DNA from 4 places in the Alkalibacterium sp. m-11 genome. Region 1 is predicted to be linked to each of the others. Evidence: riboswitches for the same ligand, from Rfam matches in the RefSeq annotation. Region 1 holds a riboswitch; each other region holds the start of a gene.
What was found. A riboswitch is a leader RNA that binds a small molecule or an ion and turns the genes downstream of it on or off. The one in region 1 is predicted to bind thiamine pyrophosphate.

Region 1 (5,093 bases):
GTGGGAGACTTCTTTCGGAATTACGTTAAAAGATTTATCGTTCACAACTTATCTCTTTTTCACCTCATACAGAAGACCTTAGAAAAAGATGTCCACGAATGACTATTTTATCACTCATGAACATCTCTTCTATTGAATTGGCATGTATTATTAAAAAACTACAAATCCCAGTACAGCTATGGCTACAGGTAGTCCCGCCGCAAATACAATATCAATGGGATTGACTGTCATCTTCAGCTGCATCACGCGTTCTTCGCTGAACCCTTTAGATTCCATGGCCAGAGACAAGCGTTCTGACCAGTGCACCATTCGAATCATCATCGTAAAAAGTGGCTTGCTGTCCAGAGGCTTGACGGGAATGTTTCTGACCTGAAGTGCCAGTCTGGACTGTTCGTGTTCGGTCTTGATCAGTGAGGTCAGGTTCACTGCAGTCAAAATGGCATAGCCCATTTTCATTGGCATCTTAGCCTGCTGAATTAGACTGGCAATCAGTTCACCGGAATCGGTAGTCATCCCGTAACTAATACCAAGCATGGCAAAGGCAAAAATGCGCGAACTCAGATTCAGACCATTCACCAGATCCCGTCCAGTCGGCAAGGCTAAATCAGAAGCACCGGAAGCAAATTGAACGCCTTCGGAACTGAACAGCCAGCCGGTGAAGAAGTAGCTCATCGAAACCACCGCAAGCGGCAGGACTACTTTCATCAGGCGGGCAGGCTCAGTGCGTCTGGAAGTAGCCAAAAAAAGCATCCCTACAAAGGAAACTGTAAGGTTTACTCGCCAGTCAAAGGTGAGGCCTAAAGCGATACTGCCTAGCAGAATTCCAACCGTCTTGGCGGTCGGATTGATAGAATCGATCATCTTTGCTTCCACACCCTTTTCTCTCTAATTTCAACTATCTGATCAGCATAAGCGTCAACCAGATGACGGTCGTGACTGGTAAACAAACAGGTCATCCCCGCCTGACACAGTTCACTGAGTTTATCCATAATCAGTTTGGCATTGGCGGCATCCTGCCCGTAAGTCGGTTCATCAACGAGGAGCAATTGCTGCTTGCCGACGGTCATGCAGATAACAGCCAAGCGGCGCTGCTGACCCTGACTAATGACCCATGGTGACTGCTTTTCTTTCTGCTCGAAGCCGTGTTTAGACAAAATCGCTCTCGCTTCCGGTTCAACCTGGCTTTCCTCAACTGTCTCCCAGGCTCGCAAACTAACCGCCATCTCATCTAAGAGCGTTGTTTTGACAAACTGCAGAGAGGGATCCTGGAACACCAGCCCCACTTGAGCGTAAAGGTCTTTAGGTTTTAATTTCTTTGTATCATCCTGGTTGAGTCGAATGTCACCTTTGTAAGGGGCCGCTTTTAAAATCGCCTTGAATAAAGACGACTTGCCGACTCCGCTGGGCCCGATTAAAGCAGTGAGAGAGCCTTTTTTGAGTTCAAAGCTGGCTTCTTCTATCAAGGTGTGAATTCTGGTTTCTTTTTTGAAAAAAGAACGGCGCACGGTTTCTTCATAGAAAACTGATACATTGTCCAGTTCCAAAACAGATTCGTCCGACTGAACCGGCTTTCTATTCAATTCAAGCTCATCAAGCCAGATGCCTTCAGCCATCAAGCGTCTGATTCGTGACTCTTGATCTGCCAGTTCGGACAAATCGGTCAGCTGCTGCTTAGCATCCATCAGAAGCCAGCGGTCTACATCAGCCCATCTTTTGACATGATGATCGATTATGAGAACCGCTTTACCACTGGCAGTCAGCTCATTGATGTAGCTCATGTAAGTCTCAACCGTTTCATCGTCCATGTTGGCAAAAGGTTCGTCCATAATGAAGAGCGGCACGTCAGTCAGCGAGGCACAGATAAAGGCGGCTTTTTGCAGTTCCCCGCCGGACAAATCATCAAAGGAGCGGTCCAGCAGATTTCTCAGACCGAATAGTGCGGCCTTCTGCTCAATCACCTGATTTATCTCGCTTACAGCTTTGCGTTTGTTTTCCAGACAAAAGACCATTTCCTCTCTCAGCGTCCGCATGGAAAAAGACAGCCGGGCATTCTGGAAGATTGTCTGTACTTTATCTGAACGCTCGACTACCGACAGTCTGCTTATGTCCTCTCCTTTTATGGCAAGTCGGTCAACAGCCTGCTTTCCGCCGTATTCGGGATAATACCCATTTATCAAGTTAGCCAGGGTGCTTTTCCCGCTGCCGCTTCTCCCGCAGAGAAGGACGGTCTCACCCGGTTGAATATCAAGACTGACTTGGTCAATCAGCTGTTTTCCGTCTATTTCAAATGTCAGATTCTTTATGGATAGAACGGGTTCATTCAACGGCGTCACTTTCTTTCAGGTTATGATTCAGTACACCGGCTTCATTAAGCTTGTCACACAACCATTTTGCCACGAAACCGGTGAAAAACAAGGCGCTCGACAGACGAATGACGAAAATCGACAGGACGATACCCCAGTTCATAGCCAGATAGTTGGCTCTGTACCCTGTCCAGACAAAGGACAATAGTGTGGTGATTACGGCAGCCAGCATCGATACTTTGTAAGTGTATTTTTCATAGCGAGTAGCGAAGAAGGCCAGCTCGACACCCATGCCCTGAATAAAAGCAGAGATCAGTACGATTGCTCCGAACATATTGCCTAAAAGGATTTGCACGAGTGCAGTGGCCACTTCAGTGACAACACCGACTACCGGCTTTCTAATCATGTAGGTCGTGACAAGGGCTGCCGAGTACCAGATACCATAAAAGGGTTCATAGCCGAGTATGCCGAGTCCCATCGGTGTCAGTACAGCAGTCAAAGCAGTTCCCGCATATACAGCCATTAAAAAGACAATCCCAAAAACGACGGCAATCAAAGACATCAACAAATAGTCGCGAAGACTTAATGGTTTTCTGTTCATTAGATTTCTCCCTCCGGTACGTTACAGTGCAAGGTGAATTGACTGATGTAGTGACTGACTTCACTGCCGACTGTGTGCGACACATATTCCAGATAGTCGAAGACATCCTGTGCGCTGCCACCCAGATTCGTTCCGTAATGACCAGAACCTGTCACCACACCTCTATCGATCCCTTCGTTGACGACCTTGGCAATAGTTGCCATATAGTTGTCAGAGCCCATTGGGTAAAGGGCAAACTTCCCGATTACCGGAAAATCGATTGCTTCTGTTTCGGCCTGATTGACTCTTGGATCGTCAAGTTCCAGTGTGTAGTCACTGTCCGTATCTCCGGGACACCCTTTTGAAATAGTCGATTCGAGAGTCATATGAACCCCTTCCTTGTAGGCATACAAAAAGGCAGCCTTCAGTGCATCGAATACCGCTTCTTCTTTCCCACGGTAAACTGTTGAAATATGGTCGGTCTGTGCCCAGACTTTCGATAGATCGACCTGCTTGATCGCACCTAAAATGATCGATTTGAAATCGTCACTCATCGGCGATAAATTGAAACGTGCGCCTGTAATTTCCAAAGTGGAACCAGGCTTTCCGACTGAACAATTTCCGTAGTTGACATAGTTTTTCTGCATGAAAAAAACTCCTCCTAACGAAAAAAAACCATAGGAAAGAGCCATAATATATAAGATACTTCCTACGCAGCCATTACGCTGATCAGGTTACTGGTCTGATATACATCACTCTCAGCCTCCAATTCGAGACTCCCAGGATCTTCCGTATTTAATTTTGTTGTACCACAATGACTATACCAATTTGACGAACAGAATACAATACATTTTTAACTGCTTTCATCTGTTTTCTGCCCCCCCTTGTCTAACTGAGGCTTTTAAGCATAATCCAGTCCGTCTGCTCGTCGTTCCCCATGAAAAAGGAGTGACTCCCTACTTTCTTGAATCCTTTGGCTTTATAGAATGCTTTCGCAGGCTCGTTATGTTCCCAGACACCCAGCCAGATGCTCGTGCAGCCCTGTTCTTCAGCTGTCTCGACTGCCTTGTTTAAAAGACTCGTCCCCAACCCTCTGCGCTTGAATCCAGTACGGATATAGATCCGTTCGATTTCCAGTCCATCAGGATCGATGTCTTCCGTTCTCGCTTCTCCTGCATTCAGTTTCAGATAACCGGCCAGTTCATCGTCTGCATATAGAAAGTAAAATCGTGACCCTTCTGTGGCGAGCTCCTGACTCAGCTTCTCTTTTGTACAGGCTTTGGACAGGTAATCTGTCATGTTTTCTTCTGTGTTGTCTTTTTCGAACGTATCTGTAAAGGTCTCGATACTGATAGCCTGAAGGGTATCCAGATCCTCTAGTCCAACCAATTTAAAATACGTGCTCATTCGGTTCTCCCCTTTTGCTTAAGAAGTTTATGTCTATTTTCTAAGTGCCGTAAAGTGTCTGGTCGACTGATCGACCGCATCTCTGACCCGGTAAAGTCTGGCTTCTGCTTTGCCTATTTTTCCGATTGTAACTAGACCATTTTTCTCGAGCTCGTTTCCAATGGCACTAAACTGATATTCATCCAATTCGATGTCGTCATATGTCCGCCAGACTCTGATACCTTTTTCCAGGATGGCTGTCCCTTCAGGTTTGAGTGTCGGATTCGGTGCACGGTATTCGCCTAAGTGCATGGCCGTTGAGGTGTCATAATCCGTTCCGACTGCCAGAATCAGGGCATTCTCGTCATAAAGTTTTTTGAGCGGCGAGCCTTCACCCAGTCCAAAGTTCAGAGAGTGACCTGACGTCAGCTGATCAGCTTTCTTTCCCCAGGCCGTAAAAGAGACTGCCGGATGACTGCTTCTTCTTACATTCGGATAGGTTCGGAACAGATTGGCCACTACACCCATATACGGGCAAGGTGTCTTTTCGGGATCAAAGGCCGGCATCGTTTCGCGAATGGTGTCCCACCAGCTTTCAGGGACTGGCGGATACTGCCATTTTGACGGCTCGCTCCAGTCACCAGTCTGAGACGGCATGACCACTGTCCCTTCTCTTTCGTCGATCACCGTCATCAGCGCATCAACGAAAGCCTGGGCTCCCCCATTTACCCAGCCGACTTTTGATAATGACGTATGAACAAGGACCATGGCATCTTTCTTCAATCCTAAATTTGACATATCCTCAGCCAAAGATTGAACGGTAT
Region 2 (5,024 bases), on a different contig from region 1:
AAAAGGACAGATTAACCACTTCAAGCTATCGCTTGACCGAAATTCATCTCCCACTTTCACTGGTGCTTCGCACCCATACGCTTAGAAGTGGGAGACTTCTTTCGGAATTACGTTAAAAGGATTCCTTATTCAGTGATATGAAAAATTCTAGGTTGTTTCATCATGTGCTGATTAGTCAAAATAAAAGCCGTCAAATCGAGTCAGGGAAATTTCCACTCGATTTGACGGCTTTTTCTATACTCAAATTAGAAATTTAGTGTATGGGTATGGACATTTTAGCTTTTGGATTGGATGAGTAGGCTGTATGATGAGTCTTAGAACACACTCAATTACAATCTCGACCTCGAGTAGGGTCGTAAACTAGCTGACCAAGTCAATTCCACCTGTTTCCTCACTCAGAACGCTTACTCAGACCGGCCACTTTTCAATCTCATATGCCATATTCCAGAACATCCATTCCAGCTGACAGCTTTTGACAAAAGCTTCCTTCATGATGGCTTTCTCAGTGTCAGAAGCTGTTTCGGCATAAGCATCAAGACGTGTTCTGAATGTATTGATAATCGTATCCACTTCATTTTTTGCATAGAAGGAAATCCATTCAGCAAAAGGATGAGCCTCATCTATAGAAAAATTCTCTTTAAGGTAATGAGCGATTTCCAGATACGTCCACGGACAAGGGAGCAGAACAGCGAGGATCTCTCCAAAACTTCCTCGCTGGGCGACATCAAGCATGTGACGGGTGTAATGATGGGCAGACGGTGCTAGAGGTTCGTATTGCAAATCTTCGTATCTGACACCAGCTACCTGACAGAAATTAGTGTGAGGATGTACTTCAGCATCCAGAATAAAAGTGATCTGATTGTTAAAAACTGCCATATCTTCTCTAAGTACACTTTTTGAAATAGCTATACCGTATACTTGATTAAAGGTATTTAAGTATTCAAAATCCTGTTTGACATAGTGTATAAGCTGTTCAGCTTCAAGCTTTCCAGATCCTATTCCTTGTACGAATGGATGTCTGAAAATAGACTGGAATATTGAATCAGCTTCTTGCCTTAATTCTTCGGTAAATGACATGGTTTAGCCTCCAGTAGTATGGTAATTACAATTTGCGGACTTTATGGTCTCTGCTTAAAAGAACTATAGCTGACGGGCAGACGAACCAAAAGAACAAGACGAACAAGAAGAACACCGACTGAGAAAAGCGGACTGATACAGGAAGTGAAGGGCGCGAGAAGAATGGGAATGGATCTACGCATTTAACTTCATCAATATATTTAAGTTATCTGACTGCAAAAAAAGCCGCTCTGCTAATCTGCAGGGCGGCATAACTTAAAAGTCATGATGAACGTTGGAGAGTCGTTTAAAACACTCCATACATAATGATCTAAGCTCCACTTCCCTACGCTGGAGTTAACCAGATCAGGTTCCAAGGGTCAAAGCATTGCTTTTCTCAGCCGTCAGCGGCTCCCCTAGTGAAAGAGATATTCAATTATCTTTCAAAGTCATTATGGCATATGTGTCCTCGTATCGCAAGAAAAAAGGAACAGAACTAAATGATTTACCCAATCAGCCAGAAGTATCCGATGACGACGAAACCTACAGCTATCCTGTACCAGCCGAATGAGCTGAAGTCATTTCGACGGATATAGTTCATTAGGAATTTGATTGCAAAGATTGATACCAGGAAAGATACAATACAGCCGACGATCAGAATGAGCAATTCTTCTAATGTGAAAGTAAAGCCGAAACCCAGCAGTTTGATCAGACTTGCACCCATCATCACGGGTATGGACAGGAAGAAAGAATATTCAGCAGCAATCGGACGGGCTGTTCCAATAAGGATGGCCCCGACAATAGTTGCACCTGAACGGGATGTACCTGGAATCAGAGCAAGCACCTGAAAGAAACCAATCATGAGGGCGACTTTATAATTTAAATCTTCCCAAGTTGCTATAGTTGGAATCTTTCCTTCATTACGTTTCTCTATTACGATAAATGCGACCCCATAGATGATGAGGGCTACTGCTACTGTAATCCAGTTATAGAAAAGGTCATGGATGGCATCTTCAAACAGTATGCCGAATACTCCTGCAGGAATGATACCGATAAGTACTTTGTACCAAATATGCCAGGTTTCTTTTTTCTGCAGATCATTTTTACCTGAGTCAAAGGGGTTAAGTTTTTTAAAATAAAGCAGAACTACCGCCATAATGGAAGCCAGCTGAATGACTACAAGGAACATTTCCTTGAATTCGTCAGTAGTATTAAGTATGAGAAACTCGTCTACCAGGATCATGTGTCCGGTGCTGCTGACAGGGAGCCATTCTGTAATTCCTTGTACTACGCCCAGTATGATGGACTTTATTAATTCTAATAACACAGTCATATCTCCTTTTAGTTAAATTCAACTCTTCCATCTTAACAAAAACAGGCGTTAAAAAACCATAAGAATATGAAGAATTCATCACAAAATCTTTTTAGTTTTTGTTTACACTAGGATGTGTTACTATTATTTATAGAATACGTATAGGAAATTATGTATACTGTCAGCACAAAATATTAAGAAAGTAGGGAGAAATATGGGAGTATTTGACTTTTTAAAAGGAAAAGGGAATGAACCTAAAGAAACGAAAGTCGTATTAAGCAACCCTGTTAATGGAAAAGTTATTCCAATCGATGAAGTGGATGATCCGGTCTTTTCACAGAAAATGATGGGAGACGGGTTTGGTGTTGTACCAAGCGATGGCGACATCTATTCACCAGCTTCAGGTAAGGTTGTCAGTGTCTTTCCGACTCAGCACGCAGTTGGACTTGAGCTGGATAACGGCATAGAAGTTCTGATTCACATCGGTATCGACACTGTAGAACTTGAAGGCGGACCATTTGACACTTTAGTCAAAGAAGGCGACACGGTTACACCGGAAACTAAAATTTCTACAGTAGACCTTGAAGGCCTGAAAGCTGCCGGTAAAGAAAACACAGTCATCATCGTTTTCACCAACATGGATCAAGTAGGAGATTATGACCTGTCAACTACTGGAGAAACCCAAAAAGGCGCAGAAATCGGTTCTGTTTCTTCTAAATAACACACTAAAAAAGCCTCGGAAAGGATATTCTTGAGGCTTTTTTTTTGATCTCTAGTGTGTATAAATACCAGCGTTCATCACATTTGTGCCAGGCAGTTCAGCTGATCGGAAAATTTACATTCAGAATCAGCGAGATAAATCTGACTAATGCTCAATCAGTTCTGTGGCCGAACAATGGTAAATACTTTTCCTATTTCAGAATAGGCATTTCCAGACAATCGAGCCACTGGTTCAAGGTGTTCGGGGAGGATATATTCCTTCTCAGAATCATATACGGCTGGATCGATGTGCACATCGGTCACTTTAAGAAGGAAGTGGTCGGTTACAACCTCTCCAGATTCGTCTACGATGGGAATATGCTGATACAGAGTGGTTTCAAAGCGGATCAGGGCTTCTCTGATTCCAGGGACTTTAACGGACGAACTGTCGACTAATGAGAGATCTGTCCGGTCCAGCTCGCTCTCATCAGAGGCAAGAGGAGCAGATGTCTCATTCATATCTGTAGTTAGTGATTTACTCACGATATGAACGACAGCTTCTTTCTGATCGATGATGTTCAAAGCTGTGTCTTTAGCTTTTCCGTTTGAGCGCAGGATAGAGACAGTAAGAAGTGGGATCTGATTGGACGCTACACTAAAGAAACTGAAGGGGGCAGCATTAACAATGTCATCTTCTTCATTAAGTGATGTAATCCAGGCAATTGGTCTGGGAATTACGCTGCCGGTTAGAAATTTATACTGCTGTTTGGCAGATAAGTCGGATGTTTTAAAATGATGCATGAGGGAGATACTCCTTTTCGTAGTCATAATGTAATGGTACTTAGTTAAGTATATTCTGAATTCAAGATTCTTTCCAGTTTTTGAACAATCCTCCTGTTTTGAGACCTATAAATGGCAAGAAGTGATAGAGCCGATTTTTGTATATCAAATTCTGAAGAATAAAATCAATACAATAAAAAAGAGAGGGAACGCCTCTCTTTCAAATGAATTGTTTGTATCAGGATCAATCGACTTATAGGAACTGAACGCAGATGACTTCAGGGGCGTAGACATCTTTTTGAAGCAAGGTCAGGCTTCCATCAGAAGCGTCTCGTTCAAATAAAGTCAGGTTATCAGTATCCTGGTGCCCGACGACGACATAAGATTCCGTTGGGTCCAGATTAAAGTCACGTGGAATCTCTCCTTCAGTCGGTACATAGTCATTCAGCGTCAACGTACCGTCCACATTGATAGAAAATATGGCAATGGAGTCGTGTCCGCGGTTTGATGCATAAACGAATCGGCCGTCTGAAGAAACTCTTATCGCTGCTCCACCGTTGAAAGCTGTATGGTCTTCAGGAATAGAAGAAACTGTCTGAAGGTGACTGAAAGAGCCGTATTCAGAATCGTAAGACAGAGTCAGAACCTCACTGCTAAGTTCTCCAAAAACGTAGGCAACAGCTTGATCAGGATGAAAGGCTATATGACGCGGCCCAGTGCCGGGAGCTGTTTCAAAAACTGCCACTTCTGTCAGCTCATTATTTTCTGTAAGAGAATAAGTGTAAACTTGGTCTGTTCCGAGATCACAGGCCACCAGATACTTCTTGTCTGGAGTCAGATCGAAGTAGTGAGCATGAGGGCCATCCTGATTTTCATGGGCGGATCGACCTGAATGCACTGATTTATCCAGTAGTTCCAGTTTGCCTTTATCAGAAACTTTGATGACAGCAACTTCTCCTTTATGATAATTGGCAGTATAGAGGAGCCCCTTATCTTCATCATAAGCTACATAACAGGGAGGAGCGCCTTCTTCGAGCCATTCATCTACAAGCTCATATTCACCGGAATCGGACTGTTTGAATGAAGCAATGCCACCTGTTCCGTTATCCTTTTTGGTAACAGAAAACAGCAGGCTGTAATCCTCAGATCCGTCAAGATAAGTTGGGCTGCCTAACGA
Region 3 (5,859 bases), on a different contig from region 1:
TTTTAAGAATTCAGCAGGTTTTAAATGCGGCGCACAGTTCAGGTAGAAAAGTGTTCATCACTGGAAAGAACCTGGAAGCTATTCTAGAAACAGCCATGGATCTTGACAAGCTGACACTGCCTGATGAACATCTGATTGAACCTATCAGTAAAATCGATAAATATGATGACGACGAAATTCTGGTTCTCGAAACGGGATCAGCGGGTGAGCCAATCAAAACACTCAACCGTATGGCTACATCTAATCATGATCAGGTGAACATCAAAGAAGGGGATCTTGTGTTTATTGCTACCAGCCCATCTACAGCAATGGAAGTCATGGTAGCTGAGACAGAAAACCTGATTTATAGAGCCGGTGGGACAGTAGTCAAGTTATCCAGCAGACTGAAAGCGTCCGGGCATGCGACGCCTAATGATCTGCAGCTGATGATCAACCTGCTGAGACCGACTTACTTCATACCGATTCAGGGTGAATACAGAATGCTTGCTGCCCATGCAGACCTGGCAAATGAGACAGGAATCCCTTATCAGAATATCTTTATTTTGAGTAATGGTGACGTCGTTAGCTATGCTAAAAATAAAATGACACAAAGCGGACAGGTATCTGCAGATAATACACTGATCGACGGGATAGGTATCGGTGATATCGGGAACATTGTCTTGCGTGACAGACGTCTGTTGTCAGAAGATGGTATTTTCGTTGCAGTAGTTACAATCGACCGTAAAAAGCAGCGTATCGTGTCTGATCCTCATATCGTTACGCGCGGATTTGTATTTGTAAAAGAGAGTCAGGATCTGATTAATGAATCGACGGAAATAGTGAAGAGTATAGTCAAAAAAAATCTCAAGCATAACGATTTTGACTGGGGTTCAATCAAACAGGATATTCGTGAAGGCCTGAATAACCACCTGTTCAAGAAAACGAAGAGAAGACCGATCATTCTTCCAGTAATTATGGAAGTCAATCAGAACAGACGCTTTACGAGATAATTATTTTGTATATAATTAAATATCAGATACTGTACTAGGGGAGTCAATATATTGGCTGAGAGTGAACTGTGAGTTCAGACCCTTAGAACCTGTACGTTCATACGTGCGCAGGAAGAGTACTTAACTGAGATCGACAGATCAGAGTAGGCACAAGCGCGCTCTCATAAATGTCATAATCTCCTTCCCTAGTTCAGTAAACTAACTAGAGGAGGAGATTTTTTTATGCAGAACAGACAGTTGAGGATCTATCTTGAAGGGACTTTATTTGCCGCACTTGGGATGGTGCTCTCCTGGATTCCCTCAGGAATAGGGTCGTCATTCAGTGTTTCCTTAGGCATGATTCCGTTGACTTTCTACGCTATCAGAAGAGGTTTGGGGCCAGGGATATTTGCCGGTTTTTTATGGGGGATCCTTCATTTTGTTACAGGATCGGTATACATGCTGAATGTGTATCAAGTCATTATTGAATACACAATCACCTATGCGAGCATTGGGCTGGCCGGATTCTACTCCAAAGACATTCTTGAGGGGATCAGAAACCAGAAAGGAAAACGGGTAAACATGACTATCGTCGCTGCTGTTCTAGTTGGAGCTGCCGCTCGGTATTTCTGGCACTTTATAGCCGGCTGGATATTCTGGGGAGACTATGCTTTATGGGGACTCAGTGCCTTTACATTTTCTCTAGTCATGAACGGTCTGAGTATGATCTCGACCGCCTTAGTGACCATGATCGTATTGCTGATGCTGTATGACCGGTCTCCACTGATTTTTGTTCCTAAAGGGAAATAACTGTTGCCGGCTTAAGATAGTGGACAGGAGGTTACAGGCTAATGTACACTAAGATAAATAACATTACCTTAGTGTATGAAGGAGACCTGTATGACGATTTTAAGCACGATTTTCTGGGGGTTTATTTTTCTGAACTCGGCTTTAGCCATATTTACTGTGTTTAAAGAAAAGGAACGGGACATCGCAGCGATCTGGGCCTGGCTGCTGGTCATTACGATGCTGCCAGGTTTCGGATTTGTGATCTATCTGTTTTTAGGAAGAAAAATATCAAAGGAATCTATTTTTGATCTTCGAAGTCAGGACCGCATCGGGATGCCTCAGCTGGTCGAGTCACAGAAGAGTCTGATCGAATCAGAGAACCTTGATGTTCCTGAATCAAATTATCAGGATAAGACATTTGAAATGGTCCGTTTATTTCTGGAAAGTAATCAGGCTGTTTTAACAAAAGGCAATAAAGTAAGAATTATAAGTGATGGAGAGGAAAAATTCGACCAGCTCATAAGAGATATTGAGAAAGCAGAGCATCATATTCATGTGACGTATTATATCTTTAGAGGGGATAATATAGGTCTGAGACTCTTGAGGGCTCTAGAAGAAAAAGCGAAACAGGGAGTTGAGGTCAAAGTATTGTACGACCCGGTTGGTGCCCGAGTACTGGGCAAAGATTTCTTCAACAAACTGAGAACATACGGCGGCCATGCTGAACCGTTTTTCGGCTCGAAATTTTTCCTGATCAACCTGCGTCTAAACTATAGAAATCACCGGAAAATCGTAGTGGTTGACGGAAAAGTCGGCTACACTGGAGGATTTAACGTTGGCGATGATTATCTGGGTATGTACGAAAAAATGGGCTACTGGAGAGATACCCATCTAAGAATAGAGGGAAATGGTGTGCTTACTCTGCAGACTCGATTTTTAATGGACTGGAACGCATCATCTAAAGACAAGCAAGTAAACTATGGGGAAGTTTATTTCCCGTTTTCAAGTCTAAAAGGGTCTACAGATATGCAGATCGTTTCCAGTGGTCCGGACAATGAGATGCATGCCATCAAGAAAGGGTTCATCAAAATGATCAGTATGGCTAAAGAATCCGTTTTGATCCAGACACCTTATTTCATTCCTGATGAAGCATTGATGGAAACAATCAAAATAGCCATCCTGTCAGGCATCAAAGTGAAAGTGATGATACCTAACAAGCCGGATCATCCATTTATTTATCGTGCCACTCTAAGCTACGCAGAAGAACTGGTAAAGAGTGGGGCAGAAGTTCATATTTACGACAATGGATTTCTTCATTCCAAAGTTATTGTGATAGACGGTGAGATTTTATCAGTAGGGACTGCAAATTTTGATATAAGAAGTTTCCGTCTGAATTTTGAAGTCAATGCATTTATTTATGATCGTTACCTCGCCAAAAAACAGGTCAGACTTTTTGAAGAGGATGAAAAGAAATCGTATTTACTGACAGAAGACATGATCAAAAATTATTCCAGATGGGAAATTTTCAAACAGCAGTTTTCCCGGCTTTTTTCACCCATACTATAACTATCATTCACGTCTGTTCACTGCATGTGGAAATCCTTAGGGTACGTCCAGCATATTGAACAGGCGTGTTTTTTTTATTCCTTAATTAATGCTGTCTCATCCTATTATAATGATTAAATCATAAAATGCTTTTTTTATATGCAAAATTATACAAGCGGTTACAATGGGTCATCACAACGAAGCTGGCTTAAAAACGTATGATTTGCAATTGTTTAAGCTTTCTGTAATAATGAATAAGGACCTTTTTATTGCAAAAATATGTAGGGTAAATTGCATGTATTTGCTTGAAGAAACTAATTAGCCAGTAAGGTTAGGCAGGATCATTAAAAATGAATGAGGTAACCGCTGGTACATAATCCAGTTATGTGTCTGTGTCTGTGTGAAGAGAAGAAGGTCTATTCCTTTTGTGGATTCATACAGTTTTTTTATGTGTTAAAACTCAGACCATAGCAGAATAAACGTAGAGGAGATACGATTATGATCGAGTTCAAAAATGTATCAAAAGTATACGGAGATGGAACGAAGGCCGTTGACGATGTATCGTTTACCATCAACGGAGGAGAATTTGTCGTTCTGATCGGAACGTCTGGGAGTGGGAAAACGACGACCATGAGGATGATCAATCGGATGATTGATTCGACATCCGGAGAGATTCTTATTGACGGAAAAGACATAAAAAAAGAAGATGCCGTTCAGCTGAGGAGAAAAATCGGATATGTTATCCAGCAGACAGGCCTTATGCCTCACATGACAGTATACGAAAATATTGTAATGGTTCCAAAATTATTAAAATGGGAAAAAGAAAAAATGCAGGAGACCGCAGAACGTCTACTGAAGCGAGTCGATATGGGTCCTGAATTTCTTGACCGTTACCCACAGGAACTTTCTGGCGGACAACAGCAGAGAATTGGTGTCATCCGAGCACTTGCCGCTAATCAGGATATTATCCTAATGGATGAACCGTTCGGTGCACTGGATCCGATCACTCGAGATGCTTTACAAGAACTGGTCAAGCACCTTCAGGAAGAGATGGGCCGTACAGTCGTATTCGTTACTCATGATATGGACGAAGCACTTAAGCTAGCAGACAAGATTGCGATCATGTCAGAAGGAAAAATCATTCAGTATGACACACCCGACAATATTTTAGCCGAACCTGCAAATGAATTTGTCGAGAGCTTCCTGGGTGAGGACAGACTGCAGCAGCGTTCAACCATGCAGACGGTCGATCAGGTCATGGTGAAGACACCCATTTCAGTTACATCGGATATTACGCTGGGAGAAGCTATTCGTGTCATGAGAGACAGAAGAGTAGATACGTTATTTGTGACTGATATGGATAATGTCCTTCAGGGGCTGGTCGATTTCGAAGCAATCAACAAAAATAGAAAGACAGCCTCTACAGTGCAGGACATTATGTCTCATGTCTATTACGTAAAATCCGGAACCTTACTGAGCAGTGTGGCAGACAAGATGCTCAAGCGTGGATACAAGAACATCCCTGTTGTCAGCGAAGAAGGGAAACTGGAAGGTCTTGTTACACGGGCATCACTGGTAGATATCGTCTACGATACAATCTGGGGAGATGACGAAGAAGTGGAAAGCATTCCTCTAGAGACGACCCAGTTTTCAGAATCAGAATAGGAGGAGACCTAAGTGATCGATTTTTTTAACAACTATGGTGCTCAGATGATGAGACTGATCTGGGAGCACTTATATATATCAATAGTAGCATTAGGTTTAGGGGTGATCGTAGCTGTCCCAGTCGGCATCCTGCTGACACGGACGGATAAGCTGGCGACGTTTTTCATCGGTCTGGCATCCATACTTCAGACTGTCCCGTCACTGGCACTGCTGGCACTGATGATTCCTTTTCTTGGGATCGGTCAGTTTCCGGCTATCATGGCACTGTTCATTTACTCTCTGCTTCCGATCCTCAGAAATACGTATACAGGCATGAAGGGTGTGAATCCGGACCTTGTTGACGCAGCTAGAGGTATGGGAATGACCGAATCACAGCTGGTCAGAAAGGTGGAGCTCCCTCAGGCAGCCCCAGTTATAATGGCGGGGATCAGACTTTCAGGGACATACGTTATTGCCTGGGCAGCTCTTGCTTCATATATCGGAGCAGGCGGACTTGGAGATTTCATTTTTAATGGGTTGAACCTGTATATTCCTGAGCTGATCATAGGAGGAACGATTCCTGTGACCATACTGGCTTTACTCGTAGATTTTGTATTAGGTCGTGTAGAGAAGAAGGTTACACCTAGAAACCAAGTCATAGACTAGAGAAAGGCTGATAATAATGACGTTTAAGAAAAATATGAAACTTGCTGCTTTAAGTTCTGCAGCAGTAATGATGACAGCTTGTTCTCTTCCTGGCCTTGGAGCAGGTCTGACCGAAGAAGGGAATATTACCATTGCTACTCAGTCTTCTACTGAGATGGTCATTTTAGGCTACATTGTTCAGGGGATGGTCAATCATTACTCAGACATCAATGCTGATGTTATTCAGAACCTCGGATCGTCCACTATG
Region 4 (4,370 bases), on a different contig from region 1:
GTCTTGAGAAATAACTTCAAGCTATCGCTTGACCGACATTCATCCCCCACTTTCACTGGTGCTTCGTACCCATACGTTTAGAAGTGGGAGACTTCTTTCGGAATAACGTTAAACGATTGCTATAAAGAAAAGAACTGTATACGGGCCAATACCCAGTACAGTCCTTTGAATCAAATAACGTTCTGAACGCAGCCCTTCAGTCATCAGCTTGACGGCTGCTTTTGATGCACCGTTAATCGACTGTCCGGGTACCGGCAGAAAGCCGCCCATACTTGCTACATTCAGTATATGTGCTTCCGGTCGCTTAAGCAGCTCCGGAAGAAAACTTTTCACCATGTATAATGTTCCGTAGAAGTTGACATTCATGACCTGCTCGATTTTATCGTAACCTAAATCGTTGACGTCAATAAAGGGCTGGATGATTCCTGCATTGTTTATAATGCCGTCGACCGTCCCATGAAATTCTTTTACCTCATCCACCAGTTTTTCAATGGCTTCTCTTTCCGTTATATTCACGACATGCGTTGAGATCTTTTCCTTTGATTCCGGAGCCAGTCTGGCCGTCTCCTGTACTGCTTCCTTGTTGATATCGACCGCTGCTACTCTTGCTCCTCGCTTGGCAAGCTCAAGCACAAGTTCCCTGCCCATCCCGGCCCCTCCGCCTGTCACGACGATTGTTTTTCCGTTTACCTTCATAAGTACCCTCCTCATTATTGTATTCGCTTTCATTATGCAGGATACACAAAAAGAATTGTAGAATCTGTTCAATATTTCACTACAGATTCACAATTCTTTTTTTATTTAATCACTTATTTTTTTAATCGCTGCACTGCATCTATTACTGAAACGGCTCGTGTGATAGACGACACGACCGCTACCCCATCGACTCCTGTTGCCCAGACGTCTCTAACATTTGAAGGGTTGATGCCGCCAATTGCCACAGCAGGAAGGTGATCTCGTCCAGTCATCGCGTCCTTGATACCTTTCAGACCGATTACGTCTTCATGGTCCTGCTTGGATAATGGCGTGAAAGCCGGACCGATCCCTGCGTAATCCAGTCCACTGATTGTCTCTGCTTCTTTGAATTGTGAGACATTATTGGTAGACAAGCCTATGATAAATCGGTCTCCCCATTTTGAAATCAGATCTTGAATCGGATAATCCCCCTGACCGACATGGATCCCGTCAGCCTCCAGCTTGAGGGCAAGGTCGACATCATCATTAACTATGAATGGTACATTATACTGTCTACACAGAAGCTGACAGACCTGTGCCATTTTCACCCGAGCAGCAGGGGCAGTTTCCAGGCTGTCTTTTCCTTTTTCTCTGAACTGAAAACAAGTTATACCTGCCTGAAGAGCTTCCTCAAGGGTATGGATGAGCGACTTTTCTTTGCAGTCCTGCGTGCCGGCAATAAAGTAAATTTCCAGCATAGCTTTAATATCTCGTGTCATTCGTGTTCCTTTCTGTATGCCCAGTGATTCGTCGGTCCATGTCCATGTCCGATACCCAAGTGACTCCTGATTGCAGCCTGGATAAATTTCTTAGCTGTTCGTACGGACTCTTCCACTGAATGCCCTTTTCCTAACTCTGCAGCAATGCAGGCAGCAAAGGTACAGCCAGTTCCGTGGGTTTCTTTCGTATCGATACGTTCTGAACGCAGCCATATCTGTTCACCGTTTTCAAGCATCAGCAGATCATCTGCATGGGACTCGTCCACTGCATGTCCTCCTTTTATGACAATATTTCTACACCCTTTTTCCTGCAATCGTTCGGCTGCCTTGACCATATCTTCTTTTGAAGAAATGGACATGTCAGCCAGTGCTTCTGCTTCAGGAATATTAGGTGTGATCACCATAGCGAGAGGAGCCAGGATTTCCCGCATGACAGAGATAGCACTCTTTTCCATTAATGGATGCCCGCCTTTAGCAATCATCACAGGATCAATAACTAGAGGAATAGACGCCACTTCTTTGTGTACTTCAGCTACTGCTTTCATATACTCCCCATTGACCAGCATTCCTGTCTTGATTGCAGCGACATTAAAATCAGACAGGACCGACGTCCACTGCTGCTTGACCATTTCGATCGGTACAGGGTGAACGCCCTGTACCCCAGTCGTATTTTGAGCTGTTATAGCCGTTATCACTGACATGCCAAAAACGTCACGTTCCTGAAAAGTTTTCAAGTCCGCTTGTATGCCTGCGCCTCCGCCACTGTCACTTCCTGCAATAGTCAGCACTTGTGGTATTTTACTTTTACTCATTGGATTATCCTTTCTATTCGTGTGTGTTTAGTCAGGTCGTCATCTGTTAGACTATGGAGCACATCGATCAGTGCCGCCCTGAAACTTCCCGGCCGATTTATGTTCGAGTCCGCCGCCCTCTCTCCAGCTATCCCGAAAGCGGCATGAGCAAGTACAACTCGACTGAGCATGTCAGATTCATCTACTACTCCAAGGAAAGCTCCGATGATTCCGCTCATCATACAGCCACTTCCAGTGATCTTTGCCATCAGCTGATCGCCATTCGAAACAGCAAATACTCTTGTGCCATCTGTGACAATATCCGTCTTTCCGGATACAGCTACAATACAGTGTCTTTTCTTAGCCAAGCTGACTGCAACATCCACTGGCGAGGTGGCTTCATCTTTGGAATCCACTCCTTTTGACTGCCAGCTGACACCGACTAGAGACGCAATTTCTGATGCATTGCCTCGAATCACCGTCATGTCAACATTTTCAAAAAGTTTTTGAGCTGATTGTTTTCTAAAAGTCGTTGCTCCGACACCAACAGGATCCAGAATGACCGGTTTGCCTTGAGCGTTTGCCTGTCGTCCGGCCAGAATCATGCTTTCCAGTGAATCAGAAGTCAGTGTACCCATATTAATGACGAGGGCCTCGGCCATACCCGTTACTTCTTCGACCTCTTCTTTTGCAATTGCCATAATGGGTGACGCACCAATGGCCAGCAGCACATTGGCAACATCATTAGCGACAACCTGATTAGTGATCGTGTGTACCAGCGGATTCTGGTCTTTAATGTGTAAAATAGCATGGTCAGAATTCATCTTGACCCCCCTGTTTGTGTTATGTAGACAAAAAATCTTCCACCAGGCACGTGGAAGATTTTAGTATAGTCAAGCATTCGTCTGTCTCCTGCTTGAAACATACATCTCCCTTCGCTAGCATTACCTAGATCAGGTCATGGGTCAGGTCTTACCTTTCTCAGCCTTTAAGCTCCCCTGATGATATCAGACTTCATTACTACCAGTTTATCATAGTTTCGGTAAACAGACTAGGAAACCCTATCTAAGCTAGCTTCTGAATTTTAAAATACACTTATAGAAAAGAGAGCACAGATCCTGTCTGCGCCCTCTAACTTATTATCCGTGGTATTCGCCTTTAGTAGCAATGTTTTCCTTATTTATTTCGTTGATGATCACAGTCACTGCTTCTTTAGGTGCACCCGTATGGGTCTCAACTGCTTTTACAACGTCTCTGATCAGCCCTTCTTTCTGTTCTTTAGAACGGCCTTCAATCATTTCTACATGTACGATCGGCATCTCATCTGCCTCCTTTCGCTTGTTTAATGCGCATCACGATCCAGCAAGATTTCAGCTTATTCAGCAAAAGGATCTGTATTAAGCGAATTGAACACTGAATCATCAATGTCTGTTACCAGAAGCAGCCAGTTATCCTCTTTGTCAGATGAGTTCAGTAAGTCAGGCTCATCTTCAACTTCAACGTGGACTTCCTTAACTGTCACGTCAAAAGGTATTGTCAGCTCAGTCACTGCTTTAGCCCCTTCAGCATTGATAATGGCCTCTCCTGCTTTCAGATTCCCAGGTTCTGTACTGATTTCCACGAACATGACTTCTCCTAAATCGTCCTGGCCCTTTTCGGATAGACCGATGCGATAATCTGATGGCGATAATTTCTCGATCCACAATCCATTAGCGTGATATTTAATTGACATCTTTCTGCTCTCCTTTACTCCAGACACGTTCGTACTCATCGATTTTAAAGCCTGATGTATATGTGTCTCCTTCAATGGCAAACGGTCTTTTGACTACCATCCCGTTTGAGGACAGCCACTCCGCTGCTTCTTCTACAGACATTTCCGGAAGTTTTTCTTTAAGGTTCTGTTCTCTGTAAACATTTCCGCTCGTATTAAAAAAAGATTTGATCGAGCGATCAGTGTCTGACAGGATCCTTACCCAGCTTTCTTTTGACGGGGTCTCCTCCAGCAGACTAATTTCCTGGTAAGGTACTGACTGCTCTTCCAGCCAGTTTTTCGCTTTTCTGCACGTTGAACAACGTGGGTGACAATAAAATTTCATAACGTCCCTCCTAGTTATCTTTTTCAATT

Region 2: it holds a riboswitch for thiamine pyrophosphate, as region 1 does, so the genes downstream of both, tenA (thiaminase II) here and ACYQ2O_RS10215 (YkoF family thiamine/hydroxymethylpyrimidine-binding protein) in region 1, are expected to answer to the same signal.
Region 3: it holds a riboswitch for thiamine pyrophosphate, as region 1 does, so the genes downstream of both, thiT (energy-coupled thiamine transporter ThiT) here and ACYQ2O_RS10215 (YkoF family thiamine/hydroxymethylpyrimidine-binding protein) in region 1, are expected to answer to the same signal.
Region 4: it holds a riboswitch for thiamine pyrophosphate, as region 1 does, so the genes downstream of both, thiM (hydroxyethylthiazole kinase) here and ACYQ2O_RS10215 (YkoF family thiamine/hydroxymethylpyrimidine-binding protein) in region 1, are expected to answer to the same signal.

What each region holds. Positions count from the first base shown of each region.
Region 1 covers NZ_BAAGIR010000128.1:97-5,189, forward strand. Annotated here, with positions in the region: gene ACYQ2O_RS10200 (energy-coupling factor transporter transmembrane component T family protein) at 151-873, opposite strand; gene ACYQ2O_RS10205 (ABC transporter ATP-binding protein) at 858-2,324, opposite strand; gene ACYQ2O_RS10210 (ECF transporter S component) at 2,317-2,904, opposite strand; gene ACYQ2O_RS10215 (YkoF family thiamine/hydroxymethylpyrimidine-binding protein) at 2,904-3,530, opposite strand; TPP riboswitch at 3,572-3,676, opposite strand; gene ACYQ2O_RS10220 (GNAT family N-acetyltransferase) at 3,772-4,290, opposite strand; gene ACYQ2O_RS10225 (AAC(3) family N-acetyltransferase) at 4,324-5,093, opposite strand, start outside.
Region 2 covers NZ_BAAGIR010000130.1:396-5,419, reverse strand. Annotated here, with positions in the region: gene tenA (thiaminase II) at 409-1,077, opposite strand; TPP riboswitch at 1,383-1,484, opposite strand; gene ACYQ2O_RS10285 (undecaprenyl-diphosphate phosphatase) at 1,562-2,389, opposite strand; gene ACYQ2O_RS10280 (PTS sugar transporter subunit IIA) at 2,583-3,089, shown strand; gene ACYQ2O_RS10275 (flavin reductase family protein) at 3,245-3,868, opposite strand; gene ACYQ2O_RS10270 (lactonase family protein) at 4,101-5,024, opposite strand, start outside.
Region 3 covers NZ_BAAGIR010000083.1:957-6,815, forward strand. Annotated here, with positions in the region: gene ACYQ2O_RS08565 (ribonuclease J) at 1-989, shown strand, start outside; TPP riboswitch at 1,016-1,121, shown strand; gene thiT (energy-coupled thiamine transporter ThiT) at 1,212-1,778, shown strand; gene cls (cardiolipin synthase) at 1,869-3,323, shown strand; gene ACYQ2O_RS08580 (betaine/proline/choline family ABC transporter ATP-binding protein) at 3,801-4,967, shown strand; gene ACYQ2O_RS08585 (ABC transporter permease) at 5,013-5,612, shown strand; gene ACYQ2O_RS08590 (osmoprotectant ABC transporter substrate-binding protein) at 5,629-5,859, shown strand, end outside.
Region 4 covers NZ_BAAGIR010000024.1:20,052-24,421, reverse strand. Annotated here, with positions in the region: gene ACYQ2O_RS04415 (SDR family NAD(P)-dependent oxidoreductase) at 109-696, opposite strand; gene thiE (thiamine phosphate synthase) at 810-1,454, opposite strand; gene thiD (bifunctional hydroxymethylpyrimidine kinase/phosphomethylpyrimidine kinase) at 1,451-2,266, opposite strand; gene thiM (hydroxyethylthiazole kinase) at 2,263-3,069, opposite strand; TPP riboswitch at 3,159-3,255, opposite strand; gene ACYQ2O_RS04395 (2-hydroxymuconate tautomerase) at 3,385-3,564, opposite strand; gene ACYQ2O_RS04390 (glycine cleavage system H family protein) at 3,621-3,977, opposite strand; gene ACYQ2O_RS04385 (arsenate reductase family protein) at 3,967-4,341, opposite strand.